4 regions of the Vreelandella subglaciescola genome follow, and region 3 is predicted to be linked to each of the others. Evidence: predicted binding sites of a transcription regulator. Region 3 holds the regulator's gene; each other region holds the start of a gene.
What was found. Region 3 encodes PhoB, which activates phosphate uptake and scavenging genes when phosphate is short. Its sites were predicted from a motif close to TGTCATANNNNTGTCANA; they were not measured.
Positions count from the first base shown of each region.

Region 1 (4,211 bases), 310 kb from region 3:
CCGCCCTCGGTCGTGGCGTGAATAATGCCGAAGGTATCGAACATGGCGTAAACCACGTTGACCACGAGCAGAAAAAACGTGGTCGGGGCGAGCAGGGGAAAGACGATGTTCCAGAAGCGTTTCACCGGGCCGGCACCGTCAATGGCGGCGGCTTCGATCAGCGACTGGGGCACCGACTGCAGGCCGGCAAGAAAAAACAGGAAATTGTAGGACACCTGCTTCCAGGCAGCGGCCAGAATGACCAGCAGCATGGCATCCGTGCCGGAAGTGCGGTGGTTCCAACGGTAGCCCAGCGCATCCAGCACATAGGGCACCACACCAATGGAGGGATTGAAGATAAACCACCACAGCACGCCGGCAATGGCCGGCGCCACCGCGTAGGGCCATACCAGCAGCGTGGTGTAGGTGTTGCGCGAGCGCAGCATGCGGTTGACGGTGCTCGCCAGCAGCAGGGCGACACTCATGGAAAGAAAGGTGGTGCCGGCGGCAAAGACCGCCGTGACCGAAAGCGCGTTCAGGTAGCCGGGGTCGCTGAACAGCCGGGCGAAGTTCTCCAGCCCGACAAACGTCGTGCGCAGGCCAAAGGCATCTTCACGCAGCAGCGACTGATACAGTGCCTGTCCCGCCGGCCAGATAAAAAACACCAGCGTGACAAGTACCTGGGGCGCCAGCAGCATATATGCCGTCCAGCGCCCGGGAAACGTCATGCGTTTGGTTTGCATAGTGAAGGCTAGGAGTTGGCGTCTTCGAAGTCGCGCAGCAGCCGGTTGCCACGCTGCACCGCGTCATCGGTGGCCTCTTCGCCGGTTTTCTCACCGGTCATGACGGCTTCCATCTCTTCGGAGATGATGGCGCGAATCTGTACGAAGTTGCCAAAGCGCAGCCCTTTGGAATTTTCCGTCGGTGGGTTGAGCGTCATTTGTTCCAGCGCAATCGAGGCGCCGGGGTTTTCCTCGTAAAAGCCCTGTTCTTTGCTCAGCTCCCAGGCTTCCTGGGTAATGGGCAGGTAGCCGGTCTTCTGGTGCCATTCGGCCTGTACCTCGGGCTGGGAGAGATAATCAAAGAAAGCCGCTACGGCTGCATATTCTTTATCCGTATGGCCGCGCAGTGCCCACAGCGTCGCGCCGCCGATAATCGCGTTTTGCGGAGCGCCTTCCACGTCGTCGTAATAAGGCTGCATCGCGTAGCCGACGTCAAAGCTGGCGTTTTCGATCACGTCGGCCCGGGAGGAGGATGAACCGAAGAACATCGCGCATTCCTGAGCGTAAAACATGGGTTCGGAATCCGGCCCGTCACCGGGGCCACCCCACTGGAACACATTGCTGCCCTGCCAGGTTTTCAGGTTGTCCCAGTGGCGCGCGACCAGATCATTGTTGAACGTCAGCTTGGCATCCAGCCCGCCAAAGCCGTTTTGCCGAGTGCCCAGCGGCGAGTTGTGCATGGCCGAGAAGTTTTCGAGCATGACCCAGCTTGGCCACGAGGTGGTAAAACCACACTCGGCGGCGCCCGAGTTGGTGATTGTCGTTGCGGCCTTGGCAAGCGCCTGCCACGTTGCGGGCGGCTTGTCCGGATCAAGGCCCGCTGCCTTAAAGACGTCGCGGTTGTAATACATGATGGGCGTGGACGAGTTGAATGGAAACGACAGCATGTTGCCCTGGGTGTCGGTGTAATAGCCCACGACTGCCGGTAGAAAGGCATCTTCATCGAACGGCTGGCCGTGATCTTCCATCAGCTCATAAGCCGGATAGACGGCGCCTTCAGCGCTCATCATGGTGCCGGTACCAACCTCGAAAACCTGCAGGATATGCGGCTGTTCGCCGGCGCGAAAGGCGGCGATGGCACCGGTCATGGTCTCGCTGTAGTTGCCGCGAAAGCTGGGATTGACGCGGTAGTCATCCTGAGACTGGTTAAAGTCCTCGGTCATGTCCTCAAGAATGGTGCCTAGCTGGCCACCCATGGCGTGCCACCACTGAACCTCGGTAGCGGCCTGAGCCGACAGGCTGGTGCAGGCAATGGCGATGCCGGCGGTAACGGCATGAAGCGGAAAGCGAGGCATGGCAGCTCCTGTTCGATAGCGTTCGAGGCGTTATGAGACGGTTGTTAAGATCGTCGTTGAAATCGTCGCCGTTTGGCGTGCTGGCTACAGCGAACAGTAAGCAGTGTAGATGACGTTTTGATGAAAGCGAGGGAGAAGCTGGCAATAGGTGCCCGGGCGTGTGGATAGGCGTGTTGGCGAGTGAGTGATAGGCTTTGCCGGGGAGGCTGGGGAGGCGACACAGCCGGGATGACATACACAAAAAAGCAGAGGTGAGCCATGACGCAGGCAGTGGCGTTGCTTGAGGATCTTGTGGCGTTTGATACCACGTCGCACCGGTCCAATCTGGCGCTGATTGAATACGTCGAGGCGTATCTGGCGCGCCACGGCGTGGCCGCCGAGCGGATAATGAGCCCGTGCGGCAACAAGGCCAGCCTGATGGCCCGCATTGGCCCCGAGGCGCCGGGCGGCGTGGTGCTTTCCGGGCACACCGATGTGGTGCCGGTAGACGGCCAGCCGTGGTCGAGCGAGCCGTTTACCCTGCGCGACGGCGGCGATGGCCGGCTTTACGGGCGCGGCAGCTGCGACATGAAAGGCTTTATTGCCTGCGCGCTGGCCAAGGTGCCCGAGTGGGTTAACGCACCGCTTACGCGACCGATCTATCTGGCGCTTTCCTACGATGAAGAAATCGGCTGCGTCGGTGCGCCGGCGCTGATTGAGCGCTTCCTGCACTATGACCGCCACGCCGCCAGCGCCCACGTTATCGTCGGTGAGCCAACCGACATGCAGCCGGTGGTGGCGCAAAAGGGCGCGACCAACCTGCGCACCACGATCACCGGGCGCGAGGCGCACAGCAGCCAGGTCGATCAGGGCGTGTCGGCGATTCACGTGGCCGCGAGGCTGGTGACGTTTATTGAAGACACCATGGCCGACTTGGTGGCAGAAGGCCGCGTGGATGACGCCTTTAACGTGGCGCACTCCAGCCTGCACGTGGGCAAAATTCGCGGCGGCACCGCGATCAACATTACCGCCCGGGAGTGCGAGTTTGCGTGGGAAATCCGCCACCTGCCAAGCGACACCTTTGAGGCGCTGTATGCCCGCTTTGAAGCGCGCTGCAACACGCTGATTGGCGAGCTGAACGCGGCGGGAAAAATGCTGGAGATCGTCACCCGGCCGCTTAACGTTACCGTGCCGGGGCTGGCCGACCGCGATAACCAGCGGGTGTTGCGGCTGGCAGAGGCCAATTTGCCTGCGCCGTGTTGCCGCCGCGCCGTGGCCTACGCCACCGAAGCGGGGCAGTTTCAGGGCGCGGGGTTTGAAGCGATCATTTTGGGGCCGGGCAGCATTGCCCAGGCGCACCAGCCCGATGAGTTTGTCGAGCGGGCTCAGCTCGAGGCCTGCTCTGCCTTTCTTAGCCGCATGGGGCAGGCGCTGGCCGAGCCGGCTGACAGCGTCTCCGGTGGGGTTGAATCGTGAGCGAAGCGGCTTTTCCGCCCGCCGAGACGTGGTATCTGTACCTACTGGAATGCCGGCGCGGCACCTACGCGGGTATCACCAATAACCTGGCCAAACGCTACCGCGCCCACTGCGCGGGCAAGGGCGCGCGCTACACCCGAGCCAACCCGCCGCTGGCGCCGCTGGGCGCTCAACCGTTTGCCGACCGCGCCGCGGCCAGCCGGGCGGAATACGCACTCAAGCAGCTGCGCGCCGAGCACAAACGCCGCTGGGCTGCGCACTGGCCCTGGCCCCCTGAAGAGGCTTGCTCCCCATGCTGATTTTTCATTCCGACGATACCTCCCTGCGCCGCGCCCGCACCGAGCTTCACGATGGCGCGCTGGTCGAGCCGTTTGAAAGCCCCGAGCGGGTCACGCTGATCCTTGAACACCTCAAGGCGCTGGCGCTGGGCGAGATTCGCCGCCCGCCGGCCTACGGGCTGGCGCCGGTGCTGGCGGTACACGAGGAAGCCTACGTCAATTTTCTCGCCACCTGCTGGGCGCGCTGGCAGGCGGCGGGCAACGCCGGTGAGGCCATCGCCAACATCTGGCCGGCGCGCACGCTGCGCGGCGATCGTGTGCCCGAGGCCATCGGCGGGCAGCTGGGCTATTACGCGCTGGCGGCGGATACGTCGATTACCGCCGGCACCTTTGACGCCGCCATGGCGAGTAAAGACGTCGCG
Region 1 is NZ_LT670847.1:1,644,574-1,648,784, reverse strand. Features, by position in the region: gene ugpA (sn-glycerol-3-phosphate ABC transporter permease UgpA) at 1-722, opposite strand, end outside; gene ugpB (sn-glycerol-3-phosphate ABC transporter substrate-binding protein UgpB) at 731-2,056, opposite strand; gene argE (acetylornithine deacetylase) at 2,315-3,511, shown strand; gene B5495_RS07620 (GIY-YIG nuclease family protein) at 3,505-3,810, shown strand; gene B5495_RS07615 (histone deacetylase family protein) at 3,804-4,211, shown strand, end outside.
Region 1: the regulator PhoB is predicted to act here: its motif matches at 2,165-2,182, upstream of ugpB (sn-glycerol-3-phosphate ABC transporter substrate-binding protein UgpB).

Region 2 (4,211 bases), 730 kb from region 3:
GAAATCGGCAGCCCCGTGCCCGAGGCCAGCACCACGGTAGTAGCCGCTGCCAGCGTAGCAGCAAAGCCGCGGCTCGGCGTCAGCTCGGTGATGCGCGTGCCCACGGTGGCAATCACCTTATGGCCGTAGGTCACCAGCCCCACCACGATACCGGCGCCACCCAGCACCAGCACCCACCAGGGCACCAGCGCAGCACCGCCGATCTCGCCGCCGTTTTGCACCACGCTGATCACCGCGGCCAGCGGGCCCACTGCGTTAGCCACGTCGTTGGAGCCGTGGGCAAAGGCCATGGCGCAGGCGGTGAACAACATCAGCACGCCAAACACGCGCTCGACGTTGGCATAGCCAAACTGGTCTTCGTGTGAATGCACGTACTTGACGCGCCGTTCAAGCATGATCCCGATACCGGTGATAACAAGCCCCACCAGCACCGAAAGCCCCAGGCTTTGCACAAAGCTGATGTGTAGCCCCACGTGCTTGAGCCCTTTGGTCATGGTGACCATCGACACGATAAAGCCGACCATAAACATGTAAAACGGCACATAGCGCTTAGCCGCGGCGAGCGGGTCGCGGTCTTCAAAAATCAGCAGATGGACCGACTTGAACAGCACAAAGCCCACCGTACCGGCCAGCAGCGGCGAGACAATCCAGCTTGCCGCGATAGTGCCCACCACGCCCCAGTCCACCGTTGATGCGCCCAGCCCGGCCACGGCAAAGCCGACAATCGCGCCGACGATCGAGTGGGTGGTCGATACCGGCCAGCCCTTGAGCGAAGCGAGAAGCAGCCAAGTGCCCGCCGCCAGCAAGGCGGCAAGCATGCCGTACACCAGTAGTTGCGGGTCATCCTGCAGAAGCTCAGGGTCAATAATGCCCTTGCGGATCGTATCGGTGACCTCGCCCCCGGCAAGCCAGGCGCCCAGAAACTCGAACACCACCGCAATGATGATGGCCTGCTTGATGGTAATCGCCCGGGAGCCCACCGAGGTGCCCATGGCATTGGCCACGTCGTTGGCGCCCACGCCCCAGGCCATGAAAAAACCGAACGCGCAGGCCAGAAAGATGAGAACGTCGCCGTGCTGTGCAATAACCTGCATACTGCCCCCTTAGTGCGCGGTGAGAATCTGCAGACGGCTACCCACGCGCTCGGCGCGGTCAGACAGCTCGCCAATACCGTCGATGATCTTGTACAAAAAGATCACATCCACCGGCGGAAGCTCTTCTTCCAGCGCAAACAGCTGACGGCGAATCGCCACCTGCTGGCTGTCGGTCTGGTGCTCCAGCACATGCAGTTCACGAATCATGTTCTGCATCACGTCAGCGACGTTGCGGCCAAAGGCGGAGTCCAGCAGGTCCTGCAGCTCCTCAAGCGCCTGGCGCGCCTGCGCCACGCACTTCACGCTGGTGCGGATATAGTCACGCATGGGGCCGGCAAGGGAGGCCGGCACCTGCATTTTACGTCCGACCATGATGCCGGTAATGTCGCGCACCTTGTTGGCAATCTTGTCTTGCACGCTGATCAGATCCAGCAGATCCGAACGCGACACGGGCAAAAACATGGTGTTAGGTAGATTGAGGCGCAGCTCGGTCTTGAGCTCGTCGGCTTCGTGCTCAAGGCGCGTGACGTTCTCGCGCAGTTTGGCCGCGCTTTCCCAGTCATTCTCAAGGGACGCCTCAAAGAACGGCAGTAGCTGGTCGGCACATTCATTAGCCTTGACGATATGTGCCAGCAGCGGCTGGAATGGCGAGCGGCCAAACATTGAAGAGAAAGGATTCGAGGTAACCATAAAGCCTTTAAGCCTGTTGTCGGAAAGCCCGGAATTGGCGGCGCCAGTATAGAGACTGGCCTGGCCGCCGTCACAAAAAGTTCATAAAGTCATAAAAGTTTCACCCCATTGTCATATGGGATCATCGACATACCAAGAGGTAGCACGCGCCATGCCAAGCTCTGTTTCACGCCCTAACGCCAAAGCGGCCGAGCCGGCGCCGCAGGAAATCGAGCTCAAGCTCGCGCTCGCCCCCGAAAGCCCTGCCCAGCTCATTGCCCATCCCCGCTTGGCCGCCCACGCATCGGCAAAGCAAACCCTTGCCAACGCCTACTTTGACACCCCCGAGGGCACGCTTGCCGCCGCGCGCATTGCCCTGCGGCTGCGCCAGGTGGATGGCCTTACGCTGCAAACTCTGAAAACCGCCGGGCACGGCGGCGGCGGGATTTCCACGCGCAACGAGTGGGAATGGGAAGTGGCATCAGCAAAGCTCGACGCCTCAGGGCTTGATCTAGCGGGGCTTGCCGACCTCCCTCCGATGCGAGCGCTGGGCCGTGAAACACTAACGCGGCTTGCCGTGCAGTTACGCACCGACTTCACCCGTCGGCGCTTTGAAATAACCTACCGCCAAAGCGTGATTGAAGTGGCGCTGGATGAAGGTGAGGTCATTTGTGGGCAGGCGCGCGCGCCCATCCGCGAGCTGGAGCTTGAACTCAAAGCCGGCGCGCCCGATGCGCTCTGGGAGCTGGCCGACTTGCTTGCCGAAAGCGTGGCGCTGCGCCCGTCTGGCAGCAGTAAAGCCGCCCGGGGCAATGCGCTGAGCAACGGCCACTGGCCGCTACCCGACGCGCAAACGCCCGGCGAATGGTTCCACCGCGCCACCCTCGCGCTAGACGCCTTTCACGACAGCGGCCAGGCCGTTTTTCTGTACGCCGCGCAGAGCGCGTTGGCATGCTTGGCAGAGCACCCCGATCTGCCGGCACGCGAACAGAGCCTGGCCCTCGCGCTGGTCAACGAGCTTGGCAGCGACGTCCAGCCAAACACGGCCTTTGGTCAGGCCGCGCTGACGCTTGCCCGGCACCTAGCCCAGCGCGTGCCGCTGCGCTAGGCTAGCGGATCAAGAACACCGCCTTACTTCGCTTATTGCCTGCCAGGGAAGCACTATGAGCTTAACGCCCGGTTCGGAAGGCCTGCGTGCGCGCATCTTTCATATTATTTTTGAATCCGACACGCCCGTCGCCAAAGGCTTTGATATCGCCCTGATCGCGGCGATCCTGCTCGGTACGGCAACCATTCTGCTCGACAGCGTTGCTGCCTATCACCAGCGTTTTGGTGACGTATTCAACTATCTTGAATGGGTCTTTACCGTCCTTTTCACCTTAGAACTTGCCGCGCGCATTTACTGCCTTGAGCGCCCTTCGCTGTATCTCAAAAGCTTTTACGGCGTCGTCGATGTGCTGGCGATACTGCCCGCGTGGCTGGTGCTGTTTATCCCCGGCACTCAGGGGCTGGTGATTATCCGCCTGCTGCGAGTACTGCGGATTTTCCGTATTCTGCGGCTGATGGAGTTTGTCGGCGAAGCGCGGCTGCTGCTCGACGCCGTAAATCGCAGCATGCGTCAGATACTCCTGTTTTTCTTGAGCATCCTGATGATCGTCACGCTGTTTGCCGCGCTGATGTACACCATCGAGCCGGCGTCGGCGGGCTTTACCAGCATTCCCCGTTCGATTTACTGGGCGATTGTCAGCATGACCACGGTGGGCTACGGTGATATCGTGCCTATCACGCCGCTGGGCCAGGCCATTACCATGCTGCTGATGCTGCTGGGCTATTCGATCATCGCCGTGCCTACCGGGGTGTTCTCCGCCCAGGTGATCCGCTCGATTCGCGCCGACCGCTACTCGGACGAAGCCTGCCCCGGCTGCGGCCACGACCGCCACGAAAAACGCGCCCTCTACTGCTTGCTATGCGGCACTTGGCTTGATGAAAACAGCGAAGACCCGCGCCTGGCTCAGGCAGATAGCAGCCATAAAAATACGCCCCAAGACTAATCCCGGGGCGTATCGTCATCCGCCGTCGCAGAGACGGCGGCCATCACGCCTCTACAAACGGCGTAATATCGCCGCGCCCTTCACGCACGATGACCGGCGGCATCTCGCGCAGATCGATCACGCTGGTCGGTTCCAGATGGCAGGCGCCGCCGTCGATGATGAGATCCAAATGCGCGCTAAAGCGCTCACGAATTTCTTCGGCGTCGGTCATCGGCAGCGTTTCCCCCACGGGAATCAGCGTCACGCTCATCAGCGGCTGACCCAGTGCGCTCAGCAGTGCGTGGGTGATCCGGTGGTCAGGCACGCGCACGCCAATGGAGCGGCGCTTGGGGTGCAAAAGCAGGCGCGGCACTTCGTTGGTTGCCGTCAGGATGTAAGTATAGGGTCCCGGCGTATG
Region 2 is NZ_LT670847.1:2,679,338-2,683,548, reverse strand. Features, by position in the region: gene B5495_RS12500 (inorganic phosphate transporter) at 1-1,094, opposite strand, end outside; gene B5495_RS12495 (TIGR00153 family protein) at 1,104-1,784, opposite strand; gene B5495_RS12490 (CYTH domain-containing protein) at 1,936-2,871, shown strand; gene B5495_RS12485 (ion transporter) at 2,927-3,814, shown strand; gene B5495_RS12480 (L-threonylcarbamoyladenylate synthase) at 3,858-4,211, opposite strand, start outside.
Region 2: the regulator PhoB is predicted to act here: its motif matches at 1,883-1,900, upstream of B5495_RS12490 (CYTH domain-containing protein).

Region 3 (4,211 bases):
CCTGGACGGTTCGCCCTGGGTCGTGGCGCGCTCGGTGGCGCCGCTTGCCACCCTGCGGGGCCAGCGTTTATATGCGCTGGGCGAGCGCTCGCTGGGCAGCTGGCTGTTCCGCCAGCCGGGGCTTGATCGCCGCCCGCTGGAAGTTACCGACAATCTGCCGCGCTTTATCGCCGCGGACAGCCTCTGGGGGCGGCGTTCGGTGTTTCGCCACGGCCGGCTGGCGCTGCTGGTGCAGGAGTATTTTCTCCCCGCGATGGCGGATGAACTGGGCCTGCCGTCACGCTAGGCTTTGTCCGAAAAATGCCTGCGCTCGACGATTTTTCGCACAAACTCTGGTCTGTGCAGACACAATCCAGACGTATTTTTGATAAAGAGGTAGGGCATGGATCGTTCTTTGTTGCGGCCAACGGGGTTTTCGCGGGTAGCGGATTTTCTTCATCTGACCCGGCTTGATCGCCCCATCGGCACCTGGCTTCTGATGTGGCCGACGCTCTGGGCGCTGTGGCTGGCCGCTGACGGCGTGCCGGGGCGCGGCGTGCTGCTGATTTTCGTGGCCGGTGTGTACGTCATGCGCGCCGCCGGCTGCGTGGTCAACGACTACGCCGACCGCCACGTCGACGGCCACGTCAAGCGCACGAAAAAACGCCCGCTGGCCACCGGACGCATCAGCGAGAATGAGGCCAAGGGGCTGTTTGTCGGCTTGGTCGTAGTGGCGTTCATTCTGGTGCTGATGACCAACCTGTTCACCATTCTGCTGTCGCTTGGCGGCGTGGTGCTGGCGTTTATCTACCCGTTCATGAAGCGTTACACCAACCTTCCGCAGTTCTTTCTGGGGGCGGCGTTTTCCTGGGCGATTCCCATGGCCTACGGAGCGGTGCTGGGACACGTACCGGTGGAGGCATGGCTGCTCTTCGCCGCCAACGTGGCGTGGACGGTGGCCTACGATACCCAGTACGCCATGGTCGACCGCGACGACGATCTCAAGATCGGGGTGAAATCCACTGCCGTGCTGTTCGGCCGCGCCGACAAGCTGATGATCGGCGTGTTTCAGCTGATCGCGCTGGGGTGTCTGGCCTGGGCGGGGCTGCGGTTGGCCCCGGGCGGGTTTTTCTGGCTGGGGCTTTCCGGCATGGCGGCGACCTTTGTCTACCAGCAGTGGCTGATTCGCGGGCGCGACCGCGAGCGCTGCTTTCAGGGATTTTTGAACAACTTCTGGTCGGGGCTTTTAGTCTTCGCCGGCATTGCGCTGAGCCTGTGGCCGGCCGTGGGATAAACCGACGGTGTCATGCCCCTGTCATCAAGTCATGGTGAGATCGTCATGCTACTGTCATCGCGGCGTTAAACGCCGTCTGATTAACATCGTGAGGGTTTTGCATGACCGCCAAGACCGTGTTGCTCGTTGAAGACGAAGCCCCCATTCGCGACATGATCGCCGTGGCGCTGGAAATGGCCGACTACCGCGTGCTGGAGGCCGACAACGTCCAGGATGCCCACGCCATGGTCGTTGACCATCGCCCCGATCTGGTGCTGCTTGACTGGATGTTGCCCGGCGCCAGCGGCATCGAGCTTGCCCGGCGGCTCAAGCGTGATACCGCCACCGCCGAGCTGCCGATCATCATGCTGACCGCCAAAAGCGAAGAAGATAACAAGATTCAAGGGCTTGAGGCCGGCGCGGACGACTACATCACCAAGCCCTTCTCGCCCCGCGAACTGGTGGCCCGGCTCAAGGCGGTGCTGCGCCGCACTACGCCCCAGGGCGTGGAAGACGCCATCGAGATCGACGGCCTGCGGCTGGATCCGGTCAGCCACCGGGTCAGTATCCATGGCCAGCTGCTGGATCTGGGCCCCACCGAATATCGCCTGCTGCAGTTTTTCATCACCCATCAGGAGCGCGTTTACACCCGCGGCCAGCTGCTGGATCAGGTTTGGGGCGGCAACGTTTACGTGGAAGAGCGCACCGTGGATGTTCACATCCGTCGGCTGCGCAAGGCGCTTGGCCAGCCGCATCAGGCGCTGGTGCAGACGGTGCGAGGCACCGGCTACCGCTTTTCCGCGCAGGTATAACGCCGCGTGCGCCTGTGGAGCCGTGAACTCTGGCAGCTGGCCGGGCTGGCCGCGCTGGGCGTGGGGCTGGGCAGCCTGCTTGGAGCCTGGGCGCTGGGGTTGGCCGTTGGGCTGGGGGCTACGCTTGCCATCCACCTGATCCGCCTGCGCGCGCTGTACCGCTGGCTGACCCGCACTCCCCGGGCAGAGCCCCCGGTGGCGCCCGGCCTGTGGGGCGAGCTGTTTGACCGGCTGTACCGCTACCAGAAAGCCCAGCACCTGATCCAGAACCGCCTGCAGGCCAGGCTCGAGCGAATTCAGCAGTCGTCCGAAGCCCTGCGCGAGAGCGTGGTGATGCTCGACCGCCACGGCGATATGCAATGGTGGAATAGCGCCGCGACCGACATGCTCGGGCTGGTAGCCGGCCACGACCGCGGCCAGCACATCACCAACCTGCTGCGCGACCCGCGTTTTGTGCGCTATTTTGCCGGCTGCGACTACGCCGAGCCGCTGACCCTGATTTCCCCCATTGATGAGCGCTGCATTCTGGAATATCAGGTGACCCGCTACGGCGACGGCGAACGGCTGCTGATGGCGCGGGACATTACCCGCCTGCACCGCCTTGAGCAGATGCGCCGCGACTTTGTCGCCAACGTGTCCCACGAGCTGCGCACCCCGCTGACCGTGCTGGCGGGGTATCTGGAAACCTACGGCGACCTGGCCGACACCCTGCCGCCACGTCTGGGGCGCGGCATCGGGCAGATGCAGGCGCAGGCGTCACGGATGCAGAATCTGGTCAATGATCTGCTGCTGCTCTCAAGGCTGGAGATTGATCAGGGCGGGGAGGATCACGCGCGGCTGGCGCCGGAGGCGCTGCTTGAGCGCATTGCCTTTGATGCGCGCGCGCTTTCCGGCGATCGCCACGTCATCGAGGTTGAGGTCGAGATTGAGCGCGGGGAAGCGGGCCGGGCGGCGCTGCTGGGCAGCGAGGCGGAGCTGCAAAGCGCGGTCTCCAATCTGGCCTTCAACGCCGTGCGCTATACCCCCGAGGGCAGCCGCATTGTGCTGCGCTGGCGCAGCGATGCCAGCGGCGGCTTTATCGAGGTGGAAGACGACGGCGAAGGGATCGACCCGATGCATATTCCGCGTCTGACCGAGCGCTTTTATCGCGTGGATAAAAGCCGCAGCACGGCCAGCGGCGGCACCGGGCTGGGGCTGGCCATCGTCAAGCACGTGCTGCTGCGCCACGACGCCCACCTCGAAATTGACTCCCACCCCGGCGCCGGGGCGCTGTTTCGCTGCGCGTTTGCGCCCGTACGGCTGCGCCCCTAGCCGCTTGTGGCGGCGCTCTGCATCACACCGTCGCTCATGCTCATGATGAATTCCTGTTAACGGGTAAAGGCGTGCGGTAGTGAGCGTCCCACATCAGCACCGCGCCGGCCACCGCGCCGGGAATCAAAAACAGGTTGGCCAGCGGTAGCCAGGTGATCAGCGTCACTGCGCCGCCGTAGCTCAGGCTGTGCCACCAGCGGCGCTTGAGTCTGCCGCGCATGTCGGCAAAGCTCACCTTGTTGTTATCCATGGGATAGTCGAGGTAGCTGATGGCCATCATCCAGGCGGAAAACAGCGCCCATAACAGCGGCGCAAACAGGTTGATGCCGGGTATCCAGCTGATGATGAACAGCACCATCGCCCGGGGCAGAATATACCCCAGCTTGACCAGTTCGCGGCCCAGCGCATCCACCGCGGTGCGGGTCAGGCCGCGGTCGTCCAGCGGTTCGCGGCCGGTAGCGACCACCTCCACCTTGGCGGCAAGAAAACCGTACAGCGGCGCGGCGATCAGCTGGGTCACCAGCGTAAAAGTGAAAAAGATCACCGCCAGCAGGCTCAGCACGAAAAGCGGCCAGATCAGCCACGACAGCCAGTCGAGCCAGCCGGGCACCAGCCCCATCCAGTGCGCCAGCCAGCCTTCGAAGCGGCTGATCACCACGCTCAACAGCGCGACGTAAACGATCAGATTGATAACGATGGGCAAAAATACATAGCGCCGAAGGCCGGGACGATAAACCCAGCGGGTGCCCTCAACGATGGCGCTAAACGCATTGAGCATGGCAAGACCTCATGACGATGGCGTAAAGCGCGTATTGCAGGGCGAATACGCTCAGGGG
Region 3 is NZ_LT670847.1:1,950,239-1,954,449, reverse strand. Features, by position in the region: gene B5495_RS09130 (chorismate--pyruvate lyase family protein) at 1-286, shown strand, start outside; gene ubiA (4-hydroxybenzoate octaprenyltransferase) at 383-1,273, shown strand; gene phoB (phosphate regulon transcriptional regulator PhoB) at 1,375-2,064, shown strand; gene phoR (phosphate regulon sensor histidine kinase PhoR) at 2,071-3,375, shown strand; gene cysZ (sulfate transporter CysZ) at 3,416-4,153, opposite strand.

Region 4 (4,211 bases), 100 kb from region 3:
CATGTAGCGCAGCGAGAATTCCAGATAGGCCGGCGTGGACAGCGCGCCGCCCCAGGTATCAAAAATCTGTACCGCCTGCGCGCCCGCACGAATCTGGGCGTTAAGGTAGTCGGTGACCGAGTGGGCGAGCTTGTCGAGCAGCTGGTGCATGGCATCCGGCGTGTCGTAGAGCATCGCTTTGACGTGGCGGAAGTCCTTGCTCGAGCTGCCTTCGACCATATAGGTGGCCAGCGTCCAGGGGCTGCCGGAAAACCCGATCAGCGGCACGCGGCCGTTGAGCTCGCCGCGAATCGTGGATACGGCGCGCATCACGTAGTCCAGATCGCGCTCGGCGTCGGGCACCTTGAGCGCCTCGACCTCGGCCGGGGTGCGCACGGTCTTTTTGAATTTCGGCCCTTCACCGGTAACGAAGTAAAGCCCCAGATCCATCGCGTCGGGAATGGTGAGAATGTCCGAGAACAGGATGGCTGCGTCCAGCGGGTAGCGTTCAAGCGGCTGCAGCGTTACCTCGCAGGCCAGATCCTGATTGCGGCACAAGTCCATGAAGCTGCCCGCTTCGGCGCGCTTGGCGCGGTATTCGGGCAGATAGCGGCCCGCCTGACGCATCATCCATACCGGGGTGCGGTCGACCGGCTGGCGCGCCAGCGCGCGCAGAAAACGATCGTTGTGTAGCGTTGACGCCGTAGCAGCCGAAGCCGCAGATGCTGAAGTCATAGAATACAAGCTCTTGAAAAATTGCCTGCCTGGGAGGCATACCGAGGGTGTAAGATAGATTGTATGGCATGGAAGGTGTTTTGCTAAACTTACGCTCCGTTTGACATAAGACCCCTGTTAACGACGACGGCTAAAAACGACGGCTAATCCCGACACAAAGCGCACCACGACGCGCTTTTTACTGCGGGTGTGTCTGACCATCGAGGTAACCTGTGACGATTCGCTTCATTGCCGCATCCCGGCTGCCCACCCCCTGGGCGACATTTACCCTGCACGGTTTCGAAGACGAAGCCACCGGCAAGGACCACGTAGCCCTGACGCTTGGCGACGTCAGCGGCGATGCGCCGGTGCTTGGGCGGGTACATTCGGAGTGCCTGACCGGCGACGCGCTGTTTTCCATGCGCTGCGACTGCGGCTACCAGCTTCAGGAGGCGCTGAAGCGCATCGCCGAACAGGGCTGCGGCGTGCTGTTGTATCTGCGTCAGGAAGGGCGTGGTATTGGCCTGTTGAACAAGATCCGCGCCTATCACCTGCAGGACGGTGGCGCCGACACGGTCGAAGCCAACGAGCAGCTGGGCTTTGGCGCCGACATGCGCCGCTACGACCTGTGCGTGCCGATGCTCGATCATCTGGGCGTCAAGGCACTCCGGCTGATGACCAACAACCCGCGCAAGGTCGATGCGCTGTCTCGCGATGGCGTCAACGTGGTCGAGCGGGTGGGGCTGACCACCGGCCTCAACCCGCACAACGAGCACTACCTTTCGACCAAGGCGGGCAAGCTCGGTCACATGATGACGCTGGGCGACTTCACGCCGGCCAGCGCCGTGGATATCGAGCGCAAGCGCTAGGGCAAGATCACTTTACGATGTTTGCCCTTTAAAGCGAAAACGCAGAAAAACAGGTGACATTTTAGCGGCATAAGGATGTCAACACGATGACAATAAAAAATAATGTGTTGATATTGTTCTATATTTTCTTAGAACTTCGAGAGCGATGAGTGCGAAATCGCGAAAATCATCATCAAACTGACATATTTTAGACAACTGAGTTTCATCTTGGACACCCAGACTGGCGCCATTCCTAGAGGAGAGGTGTCATGTCCATTCCCACCATTATCGTTGAGCAATTGCACAAGTCCTTTGGTCACCGTCAGGTGCTCGACGAGGTTAATTTTCGCGTCACATCGGGCGAGATGGTCGCGCTGATCGGCCCGTCCGGTTCCGGTAAGTCTACTCTAATGCGTCATCTGGTCGGCCTGACCTGCGGCAATCGCGGGCGGGGCGGTCGTGTTGAACTGATGGGACGAGAAGTTCAGGCCAGTGGTCGCCTGCGTCGGGCCAGTCGCGGCGAGCGTTGTCGCATCGGCTATATCTTCCAGCAGTTCAATCTGGTCGGTCGTCTGAGTGTGCTGAGCAACGTGTTGATCGGGCGGCTCGGCAGCATGCCCCGCGCCCGGGCACTGCTTGGGCGATTCACTGAACAGGAGCGCCAGCGGGCGCGAGCCTGTTTAGCTCGAGTTGGTCTGGAAGAAATGACCAATCAGCGCGCCAATACCCTGTCCGGGGGCCAGATGCAGCGGGTCGCCATTGCTCGGGTGCTGATGCAGGACGCCGACGTCATTCTGGCCGACGAGCCGATTGCCTCACTGGATCCACGCAGTGCCCGCGAAGTCATGGAAATTCTGAGCCGTATCCACGCCGAAGATGGCCGCACCGTGATCGTTACCCTGCATCAGGTCGATGTCGCTCGCCGCTACTGCCATCGCGCCATCGCCCTCAAGGACGGCCGGCTGTACTTCGATGGAGCCATTAGCGAGCTCACCGATGCGCGTCTGCAGTCGCTTTACGAGAATGCCGGCCTCGATGAACTGCGTGCTGGCGAAGCTCTGGGGGCCCATGCGTCGCCTCTCAATCGTCAGAGCGATACCACTCAACCTCCGACAACGCCGGTCATGGCCTGAGCCTGATCGTTATCGTTGGCCGCCCGGTACCGAACGATCTTCCAACTGCAGCACACTCGCATCAGACAATTCCATCACCTAGCAGTCTGTCGGACTTGATGTTGATAAAGGCATTGAGACGTAGGTCTTTCAACCATCCCTTATGTTGGTGATGGTATATGACCCTTAACCTGCCCCTCGGCTTCTACTCTGCGAGGTGATTATCCGTCGTTACCGGCTGAGCGCTACGCGCCTCAGCCCGCTGCCAACCGGTGCATCCGTTTAATGTTCCATGCCATGGTGACCAGCCGCCACTCACCGCTGACATTCTCCAGCCCTCGCAGCGAGACCTGCCGGAACCCCATCACGTGTTTAATGATCCCGAAGACCGGTTCCACGGTATGTTTACGCAACGCGTAAAGCGCTCGCCCCGCCTGTGTCTTCAAGTGGTGTGCCATTTGCTCAACAGGCTCCTTGCTCGCTGGAGTAGGCGGGTCAGCGGCAAAGCGCTCAAGGACCGGGGGATGGTGGACATCGCGCTTCATTGCTATCAGAGGCTTGATACGGTGGTCGTGGCAGGCTTGAACATTGGCAGCACTGAAGTAGCCGGTATCGGCCAGTAAGTGGTCTGGTTTTGCTAACGGTGCGGGGAGTCTCGCCAACGCCGTCAGTAGCGGCATGACCTGCTGTTTGTCGTTGGTCGCTTGGGTGACATGGGTATGAGTCACCAGCATGCTGTCAGTATCGACTGCGGCCTGGGCGTTATAGCATTGATCGAAGCCCTTGCCTGTGACCGGCATGATGCGTGACTGCGGATCAGTAAGGTTAACCTGATCTTTGTCACGCGGGCCACCTGTTGGCGGTTCAGGGTCACGTCCGCGAGGTTTCTTTCCCGTCTTCCGCTGCGCATCACGCCGTGCCACCTTTTCCTGGTAGGCCGCTTTTTCAGCGGCCTCACGCTCCTTGGCCCGAGCCTCGATCTTGGTCTTCGCTACGGCGATCGCTTCCAAGCGTGCTTCACGCCGGGCTATCTCGGCAGGAATATCCATGCCGTCGGCCGCGTCATCCTTGTCCGCCGATGCAGCCCGCTGGGTCAGCGCCTTCACCTCAGCCTTGAACTGCGCCTCCAGTTTCTTGGCATGACCATATGACAATGCCTTGTGCTTGCTGGCATTGGCGTTGAGTTTGGTGCCGTCCAAGGCGATGGTGCCGAGCGTGAGTAGCTTCATTTCTCGGGCCAGCAGCAGAACTTGAACGAACAGCTGCTCCAGTTCCGGCAGAAAACGCCGACGAAAGGTAGCCAGGGTGTCGTGATCGGGGTGGGTGTTGGCGGCCAAATAGCGAAACGCCACCGAGTCATAGGTGGCACGCTCAATCTTGCGACTGGAGACCACGCCGGTAGCGTAGCCGTAGACCAACAGGTTCAGCAGTACCGCGGGATGATGGGCCTTGGAGCCCCGGCCCGCGTAACGCCGAGTCAGGGCTGAGAGGTCCAGTTGCTCGACGACATCGACGACGAACCGCGCCAAGTGGCCATCCGGCAACCACTCGTCTACCG
Region 4 is NZ_LT670847.1:1,846,195-1,850,405, reverse strand. Features, by position in the region: gene hemE (uroporphyrinogen decarboxylase) at 1-714, opposite strand, end outside; gene ribA (GTP cyclohydrolase II) at 927-1,562, shown strand; gene phnC (phosphonate ABC transporter ATP-binding protein) at 1,811-2,674, shown strand; gene B5495_RS08650 (IS1182 family transposase) at 2,908-4,211, opposite strand, start outside.
Region 4: the regulator PhoB is predicted to act here: its motif matches at 1,637-1,654, upstream of phnC (phosphonate ABC transporter ATP-binding protein).